3 regions of the Lutispora sp. QWL-02 genome follow, and region 1 is predicted to be linked to each of the others. Evidence: riboswitches for the same ligand, from Rfam matches in the RefSeq annotation. Region 1 holds a riboswitch; each other region holds the start of a gene.
What was found. A riboswitch is a leader RNA that binds a small molecule or an ion and turns the genes downstream of it on or off. The one in region 1 is predicted to bind glycine.
Positions count from the first base shown of each region.

Region 2: linked by a shared signal. The riboswitch ahead of AC4HCY_RS15985 (sulfide/dihydroorotate dehydrogenase-like FAD/NAD-binding protein) and the one ahead of gcvT (glycine cleavage system aminomethyltransferase GcvT) in region 1 are both predicted to bind glycine.
Region 3: linked by a shared signal. The riboswitch ahead of AC4HCY_RS15695 (GrdX family protein) and the one ahead of gcvT (glycine cleavage system aminomethyltransferase GcvT) in region 1 are both predicted to bind glycine.

Region 1 is NZ_CM177762.1:2,318,882-2,324,849, forward strand. Features, by position in the region: gene gcvPB (aminomethyl-transferring glycine dehydrogenase subunit GcvPB) at 56-1,522, opposite strand; gene gcvPA (aminomethyl-transferring glycine dehydrogenase subunit GcvPA) at 1,519-2,859, opposite strand; gene gcvH (glycine cleavage system protein GcvH) at 2,861-3,244, opposite strand; gene gcvT (glycine cleavage system aminomethyltransferase GcvT) at 3,515-4,621, opposite strand; glycine riboswitch at 4,816-4,907, opposite strand; gene AC4HCY_RS10805 (MerR family transcriptional regulator) at 5,156-5,923, shown strand; gene AC4HCY_RS10810 (hypothetical protein) at 5,967-5,968, opposite strand, start outside.
Region 2 is NZ_CM177762.1:3,388,104-3,394,071, forward strand. Features, by position in the region: gene AC4HCY_RS15965 (ComEC/Rec2 family competence protein) at 1-51, opposite strand, end outside; tRNA gene AC4HCY_RS15970 (tRNA-Thr) at 311-386, shown strand; gene AC4HCY_RS15975 (nucleoid-associated protein) at 618-1,631, opposite strand; gene gltA (NADPH-dependent glutamate synthase) at 1,771-3,150, opposite strand; gene AC4HCY_RS15985 (sulfide/dihydroorotate dehydrogenase-like FAD/NAD-binding protein) at 3,150-4,019, opposite strand; glycine riboswitch at 4,104-4,182, opposite strand; glycine riboswitch at 4,183-4,283, opposite strand; gene metG (methionine--tRNA ligase) at 4,511-5,968, opposite strand, start outside.
Region 3 is NZ_CM177762.1:3,332,508-3,338,475, forward strand. Features, by position in the region: gene trxB (thioredoxin-disulfide reductase) at 1-917, opposite strand, end outside; gene AC4HCY_RS15695 (GrdX family protein) at 987-1,388, opposite strand; glycine riboswitch at 1,519-1,596, opposite strand; glycine riboswitch at 1,597-1,696, opposite strand; gene AC4HCY_RS15700 (DegV family protein) at 1,819-2,658, opposite strand; gene AC4HCY_RS15705 (DegV family protein) at 2,673-3,512, opposite strand; gene trmL (tRNA (uridine(34)/cytosine(34)/5-carboxymethylaminomethyluridine(34)-2'-O)-methyltransferase TrmL) at 3,537-4,001, opposite strand; gene AC4HCY_RS15715 (5'-nucleotidase C-terminal domain-containing protein) at 4,116-5,968, opposite strand, start outside.

The sequences.
Region 1 (5,968 bases):
CAAGAAGCTTGGTTAAATAATCAAGAATGCCCTCCATATCGGAGGGCATTCTCTTTTATTGTTTATTTTTATCCCATTTCAATATCAGATTTCTTGCAGCTTTAGCTTCGTCTATTCTTCTTACCGGTGTGTCATGGGGAGCGGTTTTTAAGATATCCGGACTTTCCTTAGCTTCCTCTGCTATTTTTATCATTGCATCGATGAACCCATCAAGAGTCTCAACGCTTTCGGTTTCAGTAGGTTCGATCATTATAGCTTCACTTACGATGAGCGGAAAGTAAATTGTAGGAGGATGGTAGCCATAGTCAAGCAAGCGTTTAGCCACATCCAGAGTAGAAATATGGTTTTCATCATTGAGAAGTCCGCCTAAAACGAATTCGTGCTTGCATACTTGATCTATGGGCAGATAGTAATGTTTCTTCAGCTTGCTCATAATATAGTTTGCATTAAGCACTGCCTTTTGACTTACTTCCTTTAATCCATCGGCACCCATTGACAGTATATATGCATAGGCTTTTACAGCAACCCCAAAATGCCCATAAAAGCTTTTAACCTTGCCTATGGAGTTGGGTTTATCATAGTCCAGCACATATTTGCCATCCTTTTTTTCAACAATTGGCACCGGAAGGAATTTAACCAGATCCTTTCTTACTCCGACAGGTCCGCTTCCAGGTCCGCCTCCGCCATGAGGAGTGGAGAAAGTTTTATGCAGGTTGAGATGAATTACATCAAAGCCCATGTCACCTGGTCTCGTCATCCCAACAATAGCATTGGCATTTGCACCATCGTAGTAAAGAAGACCTCCTGCTTCATGCACAAGATCTGCTATCTCTTTTATGTTATGCTCAAATAGTCCCAAGGTGCTGGGATTTGTCAGCATTAATCCTGCTATTTCATCACTTAATACGGCTTTCAGTTTTTCAAGATTTACAGCTCCGTTTTTATCAGATTCTATCTCCACTATTTCAAAACCTGCGACAGCTGCACTAGCAGGATTTGTTCCGTGAGCCGAATCCGGAACTATGATTTTATTTCTTTTTCTGTCTCCTCTATTATCATGATAGGCCTTGATTATCATCAAGCCGGTCAGTTCACCATGAGCTCCCGCAGCAGGCTGAAGGGTTACTTTTTCCATTCCCGTTATCTCCGAAAGCAAGTTATCAAGCTCATACATGAGCTCAAGAGCTCCTTGCACTGTCTCTACGGGCTGAAGGGGATGAATATTGCTGAATCCTCCCAAAGCCGCCATATCTTCATTTATTTTAGGATTATATTTCATGGTGCAGGAGCCCAGCGGATAGAAGCCGGTGTCCACTCCATAATTTTTATTGGAGAGATTGGTGAAATGCCTTATAACATCGACTTCGCTCACTTCCGGCAGCTCAGCTTCTTTATCCCTTAAAAATGAATCAGGGATCAAGCTATTCAATTCTGCTTCATCTACATCGCAGGGAGGAAGGCTATAGGCTTTCCTGTCTTCTTTGGAAATTTCAAAAATCAGCTTATTGTAATCCTTCATCATATCACCTCCATCGCTTGAGCAAGCTTGTCGATTTGCTCTTTAGTCCTTTTTTCAGTGACACACAGCAGCAAGCTGTTCTTAAATTCATGATAGTCTTTTTCCAGCTCATAGCCTCCGAGAATATTATGCTTTAATAGCTCCTTATTAATTTTATTGCTTTCTGTAGCGCTTGTAACCGCAAATTCCTTAAAGAAGGGCTTGTCAAATAATGGCTTGAATCTGCCGCTCTTTGTAAGCTGTTTCATTGCATAATGAGCTTTTTTTGTGCTTTGTTCAGCCACTTCTCTAATACCTTTTTTACCCATTGTAGTCATGTAGATGGCAGCAGTAAGAGCATTAAGGCCCTGGTTTGAGCATATGTTGGAGGTTGCCTTATACCTGCGTATATGCTGTTCTCTGGCTTGCAATGTAAGAACAAAGGCTCTTTTTCCGTCCACATCATCAGATTGTCCGACAATCCTTCCGGGCATTTTTCGCATCAGCTTGGTATTGGTAGCCATGAATCCAAGGTATGGCCCTCCATAGCTCATGCTGTTACCTAAGGACTGACCCTCTCCTACAACGATATCGACGCCGGATTCGGCAGGGCTTTTCAGTATCCCCAGAGAAATGGGATCTACATAATCTATCAATACAGATTTATTTCCATGGACTATTTTTTCAACCTCAGACAGATCTTCTATTATACCGAAAAAATTGGGGTTTTGCACAATAACACCAGCGGTATTGCTTCCCACCAATGATTTCAGTTTTTCTGCATCAGTAACACCGTCTGCCATATCAGCTTCGATCACTTCAACATCGCGGAACCTCATATAGCTTTTCAATACTTTCCTGACTTCAGGATGAACTGTTTTTGAAACGATTATGGAGTCACGCTTTGCGCTTTCTACAGCCATCATAGCAGCCTCTACGCAGGCGGTCGCTCCGTCATACATAGATGCATTGGTCACATCCATGCCGGTGAGCTTGCAGATCATAGTCTGATATTCGAATATCACCTGCAAGGTACCCTGGCTTATTTCGGGCTGATAAGGTGTATATGCAGTATAAAACTCTGATCTCATCGCCAAATGCCTTACAATGGAAGGTATATAATGATCATAAGCCCCCGCTCCAAGGAAGCAGACCAGATCCTCAGTGCTTTTATTTGCATGGCTCAGATCTTTCATATGAGCAGAAAGCTCCAGCTCGGATAGAGGACCGGGAATATTGAGCTTTCTGTCGAGACGCAAACTTTTCGGTATATCTACAAACAGATCTTCAATGGATTCTGCACCGATGCTTCCGAGCATCAGCTTTTCATCAGCTTCTGTATTTGGTATATACCTATGCATATTAATCCTCCTTACTGCAGAATTCCTCATATTCCTGCGCATTCATAAGATTATCAAGCTCGGATTTATCGGACATTTCTATAAGCACTACCCAGCTTGCATATGGATCTTCATTGATAAGCTGAGGTGAATCCGATAATTCTTCATTAACCTCAAGGACTTTGCCTGAAACCGGAAGATATGAGTCGGAAGCCGCTTTAACAGATTCTATGACCCCGAATACCTCTCCGGCATTAAGTTCATTGTCAACCTCCGGTAATTCAACATATACTATTTCTCCCAAAGAATGCTGAGCATAATCTGTGATTCCTATATAGGCTTTTTCTCCCTCGACTCTTACCCATTCATGGTCATTTGAATAAAACAAATCCTTTTTTACTTCCATTGTTACTCCTCCTAAACTTTTTTTAATTATTCATTGTTCAGACTGCAAAACTTTGTTTTAGCCTGTTGTACTGACTGATAAAAGAGTTAATTGTGAAGGAGCTTAGAGTTTGTTAGTTTTGACGCAACCCTATGCAAGCTTACAAACTCTTAGTCCCGAAGCATAAGGTGAATTGCTCCACAGGAGCAAGAGAGCATGCCCTGGGACATTTGCAATCGTTATCAGTCAGTGCAACATATGCATTAATGAGTTATTGCAGTAAAATCTTAATTACTTTTTGTAATGCTTGGTATAAAACTTTCTGCCGACTACCTTAGCTTTCGCAGTTTTTTTCCTTATTTGTATTTCTAACGGAGTATCAAGCTCCGAGTATTTGATATCAACCATTGCAAGGCCTATATTTTTCTTTAGCGTAGGAGAATTATAGCCTGTTGTTACAAAACCAATAATTTTTCCGTCAGCTAAAACATCATATCCATGCCTTGGAATGCCCGGCTCGATCATTTCAAAGCCTACTATTTTTCGTTTTAAACCTTCTGCCTTTTGCTTTTCAAGGGCTTCTTTTCCGATAAATCCGGGTTTGTTAAGTTTTACAAACATTCCAAAACCAGCTTCCAGGGGTGTGATTTCCGCGGAAAGCTCATTGCCGTAAAGTGGCAAGTTTGCTTCAAATCTCAGAGTATCACGGGATCCAAGGCCGGCAGGCTTTGCACCTTTAGCCTTTCCGGTCTCAAGTATTTTATCCCATAAATATTCGGCATCCTCATGCTTCATGTAGATTTCAAAGCCATCCTCACCTGTATAACCGGTGCGGGATACAAGACAATTTCTGCCTGCAATCTTCACATTTTCTTTGAAATAGAAAAATGCAATTTCAGACAGATTTGTATCTGTCAGCTCCTGCAGTATTTCTTCTGCTTTAGGCCCCTGAAAGGCCACCTCAGATATATCAGGCGATATATCTGCAAACTGCATATCATAGGCTCCTATATTATTCTTCATCCATTCAACATCTTTATCAACATTGCCCGCATTGATTACAAGCATATAATGATTATTTGTATACTTGTAGACTAAAAGGTCATCGACGATGCCGCCGTCGGGATAGCACATGAGAGAGTAAATTATCTGGTTTTCATTCATATTAGATATATCATTGGTGATCAGGTTTTGAATATAGTCTGTAGCCTGCTTTCCTTTTATCTCAACTTCTCCCATATGAGATACATCGAATAAACCCGCGCTATTCCTAACAGCTTCATGTTCTGCGGTTATACCCTCATATTGTACCGGCAGTGCCCAACCTGAATAATCTACGATTTTTCCGCCATATTTTCCATGGGAATTATAAAGCGCCGTCTTTTTAGGATCACTCATAAGACTATTCCTCCTTTTAATTTTAATATATTTATCCGATAGCCTTTGCCGCTGATGCTTATATCTATAAGCCGAATGGCATTAGGCTTCGGAATAATATCTCCTAAAGTTCATACGCAGTTATCAAATGATATACAGTTGTATTGTGTCCAAAATATAAATGGATATAATAGCATAATAATAAAAGATGCCATTATATCCACTCTGTTCTTTTACCTGAGAGCTTCTACACTCACAGTGTATTTCCCCTACGGCGCCGTTTTACGGACTCTTCAGAGGTCCGTCCCATGACGATCCCTTTTGCCTGAGAGTGTTTGTAAAAAGATGGCTTCCTTTTTATAATTGCTCCTTCGGCTATCTATTATGATATCTCTCGCCATTTTCATCCGGTTGAATATTCATTTATTGCTATAATTATATAAATATATTCCAAGTATTTCAACCCCTGATATATATTTAACCCAAATATTTTAAAATTATGTTGACATTAACGTTACGTAAAGGTGTATATTGATTTTGAAAGGAGGCAAACACATGGAATATACAGTGCAAGGTTTGGCAAAGTTGGCAGGTGTCAGCACAAGGGCTCTTAGGTATTATGATGAAATCGGTATTCTTAAGCCGGCAAGAATCAATTCATCGGGATATCGTATATATGGCCAGGCGGAAATTGACAGACTGCAGCAAATAATGCTTTATAGAGAGCTGGATATAAGCTTGGACAAGATAAAAGATTTGATATCTTCACCTGCTTTTGACGGGGTCGCTGCACTTAGAGAACATCGTGAAAGACTCCTTGAAAAACGAAGCCAATTGGATGCGTTGATAGCGAATGTGGAAAAAACCATAGCCTTTGCGGAAGGGAGGATAAAAATGTTTGATAAAGAAAAATTCGAAGGCTTTAAGCGAAAAATGATCGATGATAATGAAAAGAAATATGGAAATGAGATAAGAGAAAAGTATGGTGATGATGTAGTTGATAGGTCCAATAAAAAAGTTATGGGCATGACCCGAGAAGACTATGATAAGGTAACAAAGCTTGGAGAGCAGGTTAAGGAAAAACTTTCTGAGGCCTTTAAAACCGGTGATCCCGCAGGTGAATCCGCTCAAAAAGCAGCTGAGCTTCACAAGCAATGGCTCACATATTATTGGAATGAATACAGTAAGGAAGCCCATGCGGGTGTTGCCCAAATGTATGTTGATGATGAAAGGTTCAGGGCTTACTATGATGAAAAGCAGCCGGGTACGGCAGAATTTTTTAGACATGCGATATTGATCTATACTGGCCTGGAAAGGAAGTAGCTGTTAGCTTGAAAAAGCGGTTGGGGCATCCAACCGCTTTCGCTT
Region 2 (5,968 bases), 1.1 Mb from region 1:
TGCAAGATATATTATCAAAGCTGCCAGAAAAAATGGTAATTTCTTTTTCATGATTAACCCCCTAAAAGTCATATATTCTAAGCTGTATATTTCTTTACTTTAAATATACTCTAGCAATAATATAAAATTCATATATTTCTAAATTATAGCACAGAAAGCTTATGGCATCGACATTCCAGATTATTTCGAATTTTTTTGAATAGATTCTTTAAGCGGCTTTATAATGATTATATCAGGGAGAAAATGACCGGTATATATAAAAAAGCAATTGAAAGAAACAATGAAAGCTGTTAAAATAGATAAGGATGATGCTACTGTGGCTCAGTCGGTAGAGCAGCTGATTCGTAATCAGCAGGCCGGGGGTTCGAGTCCCCCCAGTAGCTCCATGTGAAAGCAAATCACTCATAAGAGTGATTTTTTCGTATAAGCGAATAGATAGCTGGGGCTCGAACGGGCGGAACAAGAAAATGCGACCCTTAGAAGCATTTTCCTGCCCAGGCGTGATAGCGAGCCAAAGCGAGCGGAGCGAGTCCCCCCAGTAGCTCCATGTGATATAAATACTTGTGGAAAATAGATCTATAAGTATTTTTTATTTTACCCCTATTATAGATTTCAAATTATCTTCCCACAAGCTTGCCGACATTTTTTATTAGAATAGATATAGTGCCGTCTGTATTCGTTATAAATTCTAGTCTGTCCGTATCCGCATACTGATCGAGAGGAATATTTATCTCAATCCCCGTATCGGTTTTGATAATTTGGCGCTCCAATTTCTTAAAGTTGCTTTTGCTCTGAATCTGAAATTCCTTTTTATCTAATCCCTGATTAATTATTTTTTCTTTAAACTCATTTTTCGCCTCTACATTATTCTCAAAAACTTCATTGATTACATCATCTACATTGAACCCGCCATGCTCATCATAATTGTCTAATAATATTTTCTTAAATTGCATTTTTTTCTCGATATCATCATTAAAATGCTTTTTGTTAATCTGATCTGCTGTTTTTGTTACAATATCAAGTTTGGATTTGGAGGACAACTCCGGCTGGCATCCAAGATAGTAGTGGGATAAATAATACTCCTTTTGGCCGTTTATTAAATATTTTTTTTCAACTATTTTAACTGAAAAATCATCCAGATTAATAATAACAACCTCATCCAGACTTTGGGCTTCAGATGGTAAAACTGTTTTTTGCTTTATTATCGTATTTTTAGCACCTGTATCAATTGTTTCAACGAAGTGAATATATGAGCTCTTGTAATTCATTTTAAGTATTGAAAAATATGAATCGCCTTCATAATTGAATGTTGCGAAAATGAGATCCGCAGCAGGAATATCAACATTTTTCTTCATAAGGGTAAATAATTGCAGCGAAAGATTCTTAGTTGCAGCAATAAAATCATTATTGTCCAAGTATGTACTTAATTCCTTGTAACAATAGTTATCACAATCATCAAGTTGGGTAGCTTTGTAATTATCGCTCATTAAAATCTTAAATATATGGATTTTAATGAAATCCTCTATTTCTTCGCTTAAGTCTAACCGGGCGTTTGATAGAACCGGCATATCCATGCTCGAATCCAAAATATGAACTATTGCATTTGTCACTTTTATACTGTCTTTATCCATTATATTTTACTCCTTACCTTTACCGCCATATTCTTTCGCTAAAGAGAGCAGGCTGAACTCAGCCTGCTCTCTTTAGTATAAATATTATATTACCACAAATGATCGCTTGACAACATCAATTGCGCTTATTATTTTTAAACTATCCGTTAATATACTTATCTATGGCAGCTGCAGCTTCTTTTCCTGCTCCCATTGCTAAAATAACAGTAGCAGCGCCGGTCACCGCATCTCCGCCGGCAAAAACGCCTTCCTTTGAAGTCTGACCCTGCTCATCTGCTATCAGGCATTTTTTCTTATCAACATCTAAACCTTCTGTGGTGGAAGGAATTAGCGGATTAGGCGATGTACCAAGAGCCATTATTATAGTATCAACATCAAATTCGAATTCTGACCCCTTAACAGGCATTGGTCTTCTTCTTCCCGACTTGTCAGGTTCACCAAGTTCCATTCTTACACATTTAATACCTTTTACCCAGCCCTTTTCATCACCAATTATTTCTGTTGGATTGGTAAGAAGTTCAAAGTTTATGCCTTCTTCCTTTGCGTGATGTACTTCCTCTACCCTTGCCGGAAGCTCTTCCTCTGATCTTCTGTATACTATCCATACTTCTGCTCCAAGCCTCTTAGCTGTTCTGGCAGCATCCATGGCAACATTTCCTCCGCCTACTACTGCAACCCTGCTGCCAACCTTAATAGGTGTATCGTATTCATCTTCATAAGCTTTCATCAAATTATTTCTAGTAAGGAATTCATTTGCAGAAAATACACCGTTATAGTTCTCTCCGGGTATTCCCATAAATTTAGGAAGACCTGCACCTGAACCTACAAACACTGCGTCATATTTTCCCTTATCGAATAAATCATCTATTGTAACAGTTCTTCCTACGATGACATTTGTTTTTATCTTTACCCCAAGCTTCTTTAAATTTTTTATTTCATGTTTTACGACAGTCTCTTTAGGAAGCCTAAACTCCGGAATTCCATAGACTAAAACTCCCCCTGGCTTGTGGAGTGCTTCATAAATAGTTACATCATAACCTTCCTTTGCCAAATCTCCGGCACATGTGATTCCTGCAGGCCCAGAGCCTATTACTGCTACTTTATGTCCATTGCTCTCTTTAGCTTCCGCTACTTCAACATCATGGTCTCTTCCCCAATCTGCGGCAAATCTTTCAAGCTTTCCTATAGCTACAGCATCTCCCTTATTTCCGAGAACGCATTTAGATTCACATTGTACTTCCTGAGGGCAAACCCTGCCGCAAACCGCAGGAAGTGCAGTATATTTAGCGAGAACTTTAGCAGCTTCTGCAAAATTTCCTTCGGCAATTTCATGAATAAATTCCGGTATATTAATTGATACTGGACATTTTGTTACGCATTGAGGATTTTTACATTTAAGGCATCTTTTGGCCTCTGCTACAGCTTCCTCTTCCGTATATCCAAGGCAAACCTCTTCAAAGTTATGGCTTCTAACTTCAGGTGATTGCTCTGAAATGGGAACCCTCTCAAATCTGTTCATTAGTTAGCGCCTCCTTTATGACATGTGCATACATGTTTTTCATTTTTCTCTGCTTCTTCATTTTTATATTGCGCTTGCCTTCTGAGTGCTTCATCAAAATCCACAAGATGACCGTCAAATTCAGGTCCATCCACACAAGCAAACTTTGTTTCATCCCCAACTGTTACCCTGCATGCGCCGCACATACCTGTACCATCCACCATGATTGGGTTCATGCTTACAATGGTTTTGATTCCAAGCTTCTTAGTCATGATACATACAAATTTCATCATTATCATTGGACCTATACATACGATGAGGTCATATTTTTTCCCTTGATTTACCACAAGATCTTCAATCAAACTGGGTATCATACCCTTAAAGCCGTAGCTGCCATCGTCTGTTGCTATATAGAGATTTCCTGCTACTTTTCTCATCTTATCTTCAAGAATTATCAAATCTTTAGTTTTAGCACCTATAATTACATCAACATCTATGCCATTTTCATGGAACCATCTGGCTTGCGGGTACACCGGGGCAGTGCCAACTCCTCCTGCTACGAATAGAACTTTTTTCTTTTTTAGCTCATTGATATCTTCGTTTACATATTCTGAAGGCTGTCCCAAAGGACCTACAAAATCATGGAAGTATTCGCCTTCATTGAATTGAGCCATCTTTTTTGTAGAACAACCTATAGATTGAGCAACAATAGTGACTGTTCCTTTTTCCTTGTCATAATCGCATATGGTCAAAGGAACTCTTTCTCCCTTCTCGTCAGCTATGACGATTACGAATTGACCCGGTTGAGCTGACTGTGCCACCAGGGGAGCTAAAACATCCATCGAGAAGATGTTTGTTGATAGGTTTTCCTTCTTTACAATTTTATACAATGGTAGCCCTCCTTACATATTTTAAAAAACATTTTGAATCATTGGAATTTTCATGCAATAAAAAAAGATAGAAGCTTCTTCGCCTCTATCTCTGTCATTAAACCTGAGAGATTCTTCTATATCAATAGAATTGCCCCTTCGGTGCATACGCTTTCCAGAGTTATGTCCGACTGCGGTCCTTTGGCCTGAGAGTTTCATTTAACGGGCTTTTCTGTACTTTCTCCTTCGGCTCCCATTATAATGGGTATCTCCCACAAGTCATCATCCATTTCATATCAAATTGTATTAAAATTAATATTCCCTTTCTATATCTCTGCAGTATTGGATTAATGCTATATATCCAAGCTTTATTTTATTGCTGCATAATCAAATCCAGAAGCATATTACAATCAAAATCTTTTATTGCATGTTTATTTTATCACAATCTTTTTGCTTATTCAATGTATTTTTATCCCATATTGCAACTTATCCTGCAATTTTTATTTTTGATTTTAATTGTTCATTTTTTCTATTTCCTCTTCTATTTGATTCTTGTCAATGCGCTCAAAAAGAATATTTACTTCTCCTAAATTCAATCCGGATAAAACTTCAGTATATTTCCAGCCTAAATCTCCTATCTGAAGCATGCTGTTGAGCTTAGATGATGAAATCGGCAGAAACGGCTCCAGCAGCATTGATAGGTTGGCAATGATCTGAACACATGTGTAAAGTGTTTCCTTGCATCTCTCTTTATTTTCTTTCACCGTAATCCAAGGCTGTTCTTCATCAAAATATTTATTTGCAGAACGTATGAATGAGAATATTGTTTCAATGGCATCTTTAAAATGGCCTTGCTCAATAAAATCTGCCGAAATCGCATATAGCCCTTTTAGCGTTTCTCTTATTTCAGGATTGCATTGACCCTGCGGCACTTTACCATCAAAAAATTTTTGTATAAAAACAAGGCTTCTATTAACAAAATTACCATATGCACCGAGCAGCTCTCCATTATGGCTATTAATAAATTCCCTCCATGAAAAGTCGGCATCTCTCGTCTCAGGGCCATTAGCTATAAAGAAATAGCGAATAGTGTCCGGATCATAGTGCTCAATAAGATATGGTATCCATACAGCCCAGTTTTGGCTCGTGGATATTTTTCTGCCTTCAAGCGTTACATACTCGCTTGATATTATCCTATCCGGCAGGTGAAAGCCGCCATGAGCCTTGAGCAATGCGGGAAGTATGACAGTATGAAAAGGAATATTATCTTTACCATGTACATAATAATGCAAAGACTTTTCAGCCCATATGGACTTCCAGTTCACACCCCGGGCCTGTGCCCATTTTTTGCTTGCCGAAAGATATCCTAATACTGCTTCAACCCATACATATATCTTTTTATTTTCGAATCCTTCTGCAGGGACAGGTATGCCCCATTCCAGATCCCTGGTCACAGCCCTGTCTCTAAGGCCTTCATCAACATATCTTTTTGACAGCCCTATTGCATTGGCTCTCCAGCCGCAAGAATTGGTGATATAGTCATTAATGAACTGCTCCAGCTTTGATAATGCCAAAAAGAAATGCTCAGATGATTTGAAAATCGGGGTTTCACCACAGATTCCGCAGCTTCTGTCATTTAGATTGGCTGGGTCTAAAAGAGCCCCACAAGCGTCACACTGATCACCCTTGGCACTGCTTCCACAGTTGGGGCATTTGCCTATAACAAATCTATCCGGGAGAAATCGATTGCACTCTTCGCAAAAGGCTTGTTCTATGGTTTTACTATAGATATAACCACTTTCCAAAAGATCCGTAAAGAACTCCTGGACAAAATCAATGTGATAAGGGTCATTGGTCTGGGTGTACAAGTCATAAGAAAAGCCTAGTTTTTCAAAGCAAGCCTTAAATTCATTATGATAGCGGTCTGCTATCTGTTCAGGAGATACACCCTCCTTGCTTGCCCTGATCTG
Region 3 (5,968 bases), 1.0 Mb from region 1:
GTTCTTTCTATATATTTTTCAGCACTTATAGCTGCCACAGCTCCATCCGCTGCTGCAGTTATAACCTGCCTTAATGGTGTAACCCTGACATCGCCTGCTGCAAATATACCTTCTGCTGAAGTCTTCATCTCCGCATCTGCAATTATATAACCCTTTTCATCCATATCCACTATGCCCTTTGCAAATTCGGATACAGGCTTTGTGCCTACGAATACGAATACTCCATCGGTTCTGTAGTCTGTTATCTCGCCGGTTTTTACATTTTTCAGCTTAACGCCTTCCACTATTCCATCACCGTATATTTCTTCAACAACACTATCCCATATTATTTGTATTTTTTCATTATCCAATGCTTTTTCTACGATAGATTTTGCTGCTCTGAATTCGTTTCTTCTATGAACTATTGAGACCTTATCAGCAAATTTGGTAAGATACAAAGCTTCTTCAACCGCTGCGTCTCCTCCGCCTACAACTACTACTTCCAATTCTGCGAAGAAATCAGCATCACAGGTTGCGCAGTAGGATACGCCTTTACCTCTGAAATCGTCTTCTCCCGGTGCTCCTAAATTGACATGCTGAGCTCCGCTTGCTATGATTATCGATTTCGCTTTAATTTCTCCTTCTTTCAGCTTTAGGACTTTGACTTTATCGCTTAAATCAAACCCTACCACTTCATCCTTTATAAATTCAGTTCCAAAGGCTTCTGCCTGACTCTTCATCCTTGCTGTAAGGCTGGGCCCTGTAGGATGCTCAATAGAACCGGGATAGTTTTCCAGTTCTTCGGTTGTTGCAGCCTGTCCTCCCCATTTGCCTTTTTCAATTATTACAGCACTCATTCTGCCTCTGGAAGCATATAATCCTGCAGCAAGTCCTCCAGGTCCTCCCCCTATTATGGCAACATCGTAAATTTTATCCATTATTCTACCCCTTTCATCACTTTCATATGTATATCATTGGATTAGTTTGTTATATCTATTCATCTGGTTTTAGTAGTTTATACCCAGGCTTGATAATGCGCTTTCTAAAAGCTTCATATCCAAAAACCTAAAATCTTCAAGGACTTTATTGCTCCAGTCCGGTGTAGGTCTGTCATTAAGCAGTTTTTTACAGCTTTCTATGCTGGATTCAATGATTGAAAGCGATTGAAAATCCAAAGCTCCTTTTTTATCTTCCAATATTATGCTTCTATATGGTGTCTCATTTGGTTTAACGCTTCCCATAAGGGGATGTGAGATCAGGACACTGCCTGTGTGTATTCTGTCTCTTACCTGATACAAAACATCGATATAGCTGCCGTCAACGTAAGAAACCTTCAATGTGTCGTTAAATTTATCACAAATCAAGACATTATTAGTTAAAATATAGATATTCCGTGTCAGGCTTATCACCTCTCAATCAATATTTTTAGCTGCATATTATCTTCTATTCTTTTTTCGTTAGCGGGTAGTTTATCAAAGATGCATTTATGAATCGCAACTGATGTTCTCATGCTAACAAAAAGAGATAGAAGCAGTTGCCTCTATCTCTGTCATTAACCTGAGAGATTCTTCTATGAAATAGAATTGCTCCTTCGGTGCATAATGCTTTCCAGAGTTATGTCCGATTGCGGTCCTTTTGCCTGAGAGTTTCATTAACGGGCTTTTCCGTACTTACTCCTTCGGCTCCTATTTTAATAGGCATCTCCCGCGAATCTTCATCCATACCATATTAAATTATACCAAAAATCGTATATTTTTTTTATAGATATTTCCTATACTTATACTATATACAATTTGTCTAATCTATTCAAGCTTTATTTGTTTGTTTTTAAAAAAATTTTTAAATATAGTGGATAACCACGGTTCCCGGACCGCAATATACGCCTATGACACAGCCTATTTCAAATTCTTCCATCTCAAATTTGCCGCAGGTTTCCTCGATGGCAGCTTCAAAGTCTCTTAAATGCTCCAGATTATCTGCATGACCGAGCTTGACCTTCTGATCTTTTAAGTTGGCACCTTGCTCCTGCATTATTTCCACAATCCGTTTCAGCGCTTTCTTCATCCCTCTGGCCTTGTCAATCGCCACTATTTTTCCGTCGTCAACAGTCAATATGGGCTTCAGGTTTAACAAGGTCCCTATGGTTGCCTTAGTAGCAGAGAGTCTTCCGCCTTTTTTTAAATACTCAAGGGTATCAACCACAAATAAAGTTTTCACATTATCTATCAGATAGTTTATTCTATCAACTATTTCCTCTTTTGTCCTTCTCTCCCCCGCCATCTCTGCGGCTTCTATCACCATTTGGCCGAAGCCATAGGTATAGTTTCTTGTATCTATAACAGTTACCTTATCTTCGCCGACCATTTCCCTGGCAATTGCTGCAGAATTATAAGTACCGCTGGCATCTGAAGACAGATGTATGGATATTATATGGTCATAGTCCTTCAAAAACAATTCATATTTTTCTTTAAAGCTGTTTGGGTTCACCTGTGATGTTGTTGGCAATTTTTCTGAATTTCTCATCCTCTCGAAAAAAGCGTTTGGAGCTATATCTACCCAATCTCTATATTCATCTTTATCGAAAAATATGGTGAGAGGCAAAACCTCAATATCATATTTTTCTGCTATACCTCTTGGCAAATCTGATGTACTGTCGGTAATTATTTTAATCTTGCTCATACTCCACCTCTCCTCTATAATTCAAAATGTAGCGCCACACAACCGGGGCCGGCATGAGTTCCTACCACCGATCCCACCTCTCCTCTTATTATCTCTTTGGGCTTAAAGGACATATTTATTATTTCTTCAATATAATCAGCTTGTTCAGGACATAAGGTATGGTTTATGCCTATCACCTTACCGTCTAATGTCCAACCGTTAGATTTTATATTATCCATCATTATGGAAATGGCCTTCTTTATTCCTCTGGTTTTTTCAATCATCTCCAGTTTTCCATCCACCATAGTTATTATAGGCTTAATGTTCAAAATCGAACCAAGCACCGAAGCAGAAAGAGATATGCGCCCTCCTTTGTACAGATACTTCAAGCTTCCTATAATAAAAAATTGTTTCATCCTATCTTTGGCTTTTTCAATATTATCAACTATATCCTCTGCAGATTTGCCCTCACGTGCCAAGCGCGCCGCCTTAATAACCAGCAATCCTGCCCCCAAGGTCACCGCTCTTGAATCTATGACAAATATATTATGGCTTTCCAAATTATTTCTGGCAATAACCGCGGAGTTATACGTGCCGCTCAATTCGGAAGAACCCAGAATCGCGACAACAGCATTGCTCTTTCCCAATTCCTCCTTAAATACAGCTTCAAATTGCGGAGGGTTTATCTGGGATGTTTTAGGCAGTTCCTCAGAAGATTCCAGTCTCTTAAAGAATTCATCTGCTGTAATATCTATACCATCCCTGAAGGATTCTTCCCCAAAATTTACTGTCAATGGCAATACTCTGATATTATATTCATCTGCAAATTTCTTAGGTACATCGCACATAGTATCTGTTAAAATAACAACAGCCATTAATAACTCCCCCTACACTCTATGTTATATCATATTGGGAAATCCGATTTGCCTTAGTGCCTCATAAACTACTATAGCAACAGAATTCGAAAGGTTTAAGGATCTTGCTTCATCGATCATAGGAACCCTTATGCATTCATCCGGATTTTTTAAAAGCAAATCCTTGGGCAATCCTGCGGTTTCTTTGCCAAACAATATAAAGCAATCCTTTTCATATTTTAAATCAGTATATTTGTTTTTAGCTTTAGTGGTGGAAAGGAAGAACTTTCCTTCTCTATACATATCGAAAAAAGCATCTAAATTATCATGATATTTAATCTCAACCAAACTCCAATAGTCTAATCCGGCTCGTTTTAAATACTTATCTTCCACAGAAAAGCCCAAAGGCTTTACTAAGTGAAGCTTACAGCCTGTTGCTGCACAGGTTCTTGCAATATTACCGGTGTTCTGAGGTATTTCAGGCTCTACAAGCACTATATTTATCGACAAGCATAACATCTCCCTTGTAAGTCTATATATATAATACAAAATCGCCAGGCTTTCTACAAGAGAAAAAAAGAAAGGCGCTTATGCACCTTTCTTACTTGTAATCCTATTATTATCTTATGCTGCCAAATCAAAGTCAAAAGGTATGACCATGCTGGTTTTCCCTGCTACATCTATTAACCTGTCATCTTCCACAGGATTGATGACCTTCAATTTCTTTATCTCATCTACGACAACATCTCTTATCGGAATGTTTGTGTCAAAAGTATTCTTGCCTTCTTTAAACATTACGTATTCATCTCCGCCGGTTGCCTGGAAGTCATTGGTTACAACCTTATAAACCTTGTCGTCTGCGAGCGGGCTCCCATCCAGCAATGTAATTTCAACTATTCTCTCTCCCCTTGCTTTGGTCGAGTCATATTTAACCTTTAGCCCGGAGAATTGGCCTGATCTGAATGTCTTTTCATTGTTTAATATTATACCATGCTCTATAGCTTCTTTAACCTGCTTCCCTGTCAAATCAAAGGTAAACAATGTATTATCGAAGGGCAGGAGCTCGTACATAAGGCCCATGGTAATATCTCCTTCAGGGATATCTCTTCTCAGCCCGCCGCCATTTTGAATCGCTATGTCAGCCTTGGCAGCCTTTCTCATTACATCCGCCACAAAATTTCCTACAGGAGATACCTGAGTTACGGCAGTATCATGATTCAAAGCAGAAGATGCTTTACCCAGCAGTACATTCTTGATCGGCGACAGCTCATTTCCGATGAATCTTAGATAACCTTTCATTTGTTCATCCTCTGGAGCTTTGATTACATTGGCATCGACGAAGAATTCGCTCCTTGTAACCTTCTTCTCAGCATCCAGATATAGATCGATATGGGCAACGGATCTGCCATTATAATATGCCTGCACTACAGGTATACCGTTAATCCTGCCTTGGATTGTCTGGTGAGAGTGACCCGTTATTATGGCATCCACTCCATTGACTGCTTTTGCAAAATCAGCCGCTTCACCGGTGATTTCCTTTGTCTTGCTATCCTGCATTGCACCCAGATGGCTGAGCACCACAATGATATCTGCGCCGGCTTCTTTGACTTTTGGCACCAAGGCGCTGACTGTTTCAGCGGGATTTTTGAATATATAGGGCTCTACCATTTCAGCCTTTGTCTTTGTCATTGTTTCAGGGGTTGCTATTCCTATTATGCCTACTTTTATACCGTTTCTCTCTACTATTGTGTATGGCTCTACAAAATCAGCGACCTCGCCTGTTTTCTTGTCAATTATATTTGCTGCAAGGAACGGGAATTTAGTCAATGATTTCCACTTGTTTATTGCTCCCATACCCCAATCAAACTCATGATTCCCCATGGCCATTGCATCAAAGCCTATATAGTTCATGATAGCCTGAACCGGTACTCCGTACATGAGATTGGAATCTGCTGTACCCTGGTACATATCCCCGGCGCTTAGAATTATTGTTCCCTCGGGATTGGCTGCTTTCTGCGCTTTAAAATACCCTGCCAATCTTGCTGCTCCGGGATTCTTTCCGCTTTCAACGATATTGCCGTGGAAATCATTTACAGACAATAGTGAAATGACCTTAGTATTTGGGACCTTGCCCAGCTTTGCCAGATCATCAATATTGACGGACTTCACATTAAGGGTTCTTCCGTCAAAGGATACGGGTATCTTGATTTTACCGGATTTTATTTGGTCATAGTACTCTTTGTACTTTTCCGTATCAAATTTGGTGCCTATTATCTTCCAATTATTATCTACAGCAGGAGTAACAGTGCCCTTCTTAACCTCTTGTACATACTTCAAAACAAGGGCTCTCATGGATTCCTGATTTCCTTCTTGATCCTTTGTAGGATAGTATTTATCAGCATCTGTCGCCAGTTTAAGGCTCTTCAATGTTCCGAAACGATAGTCATTCAAAGCTAATTTATATATGCTCTCATCCT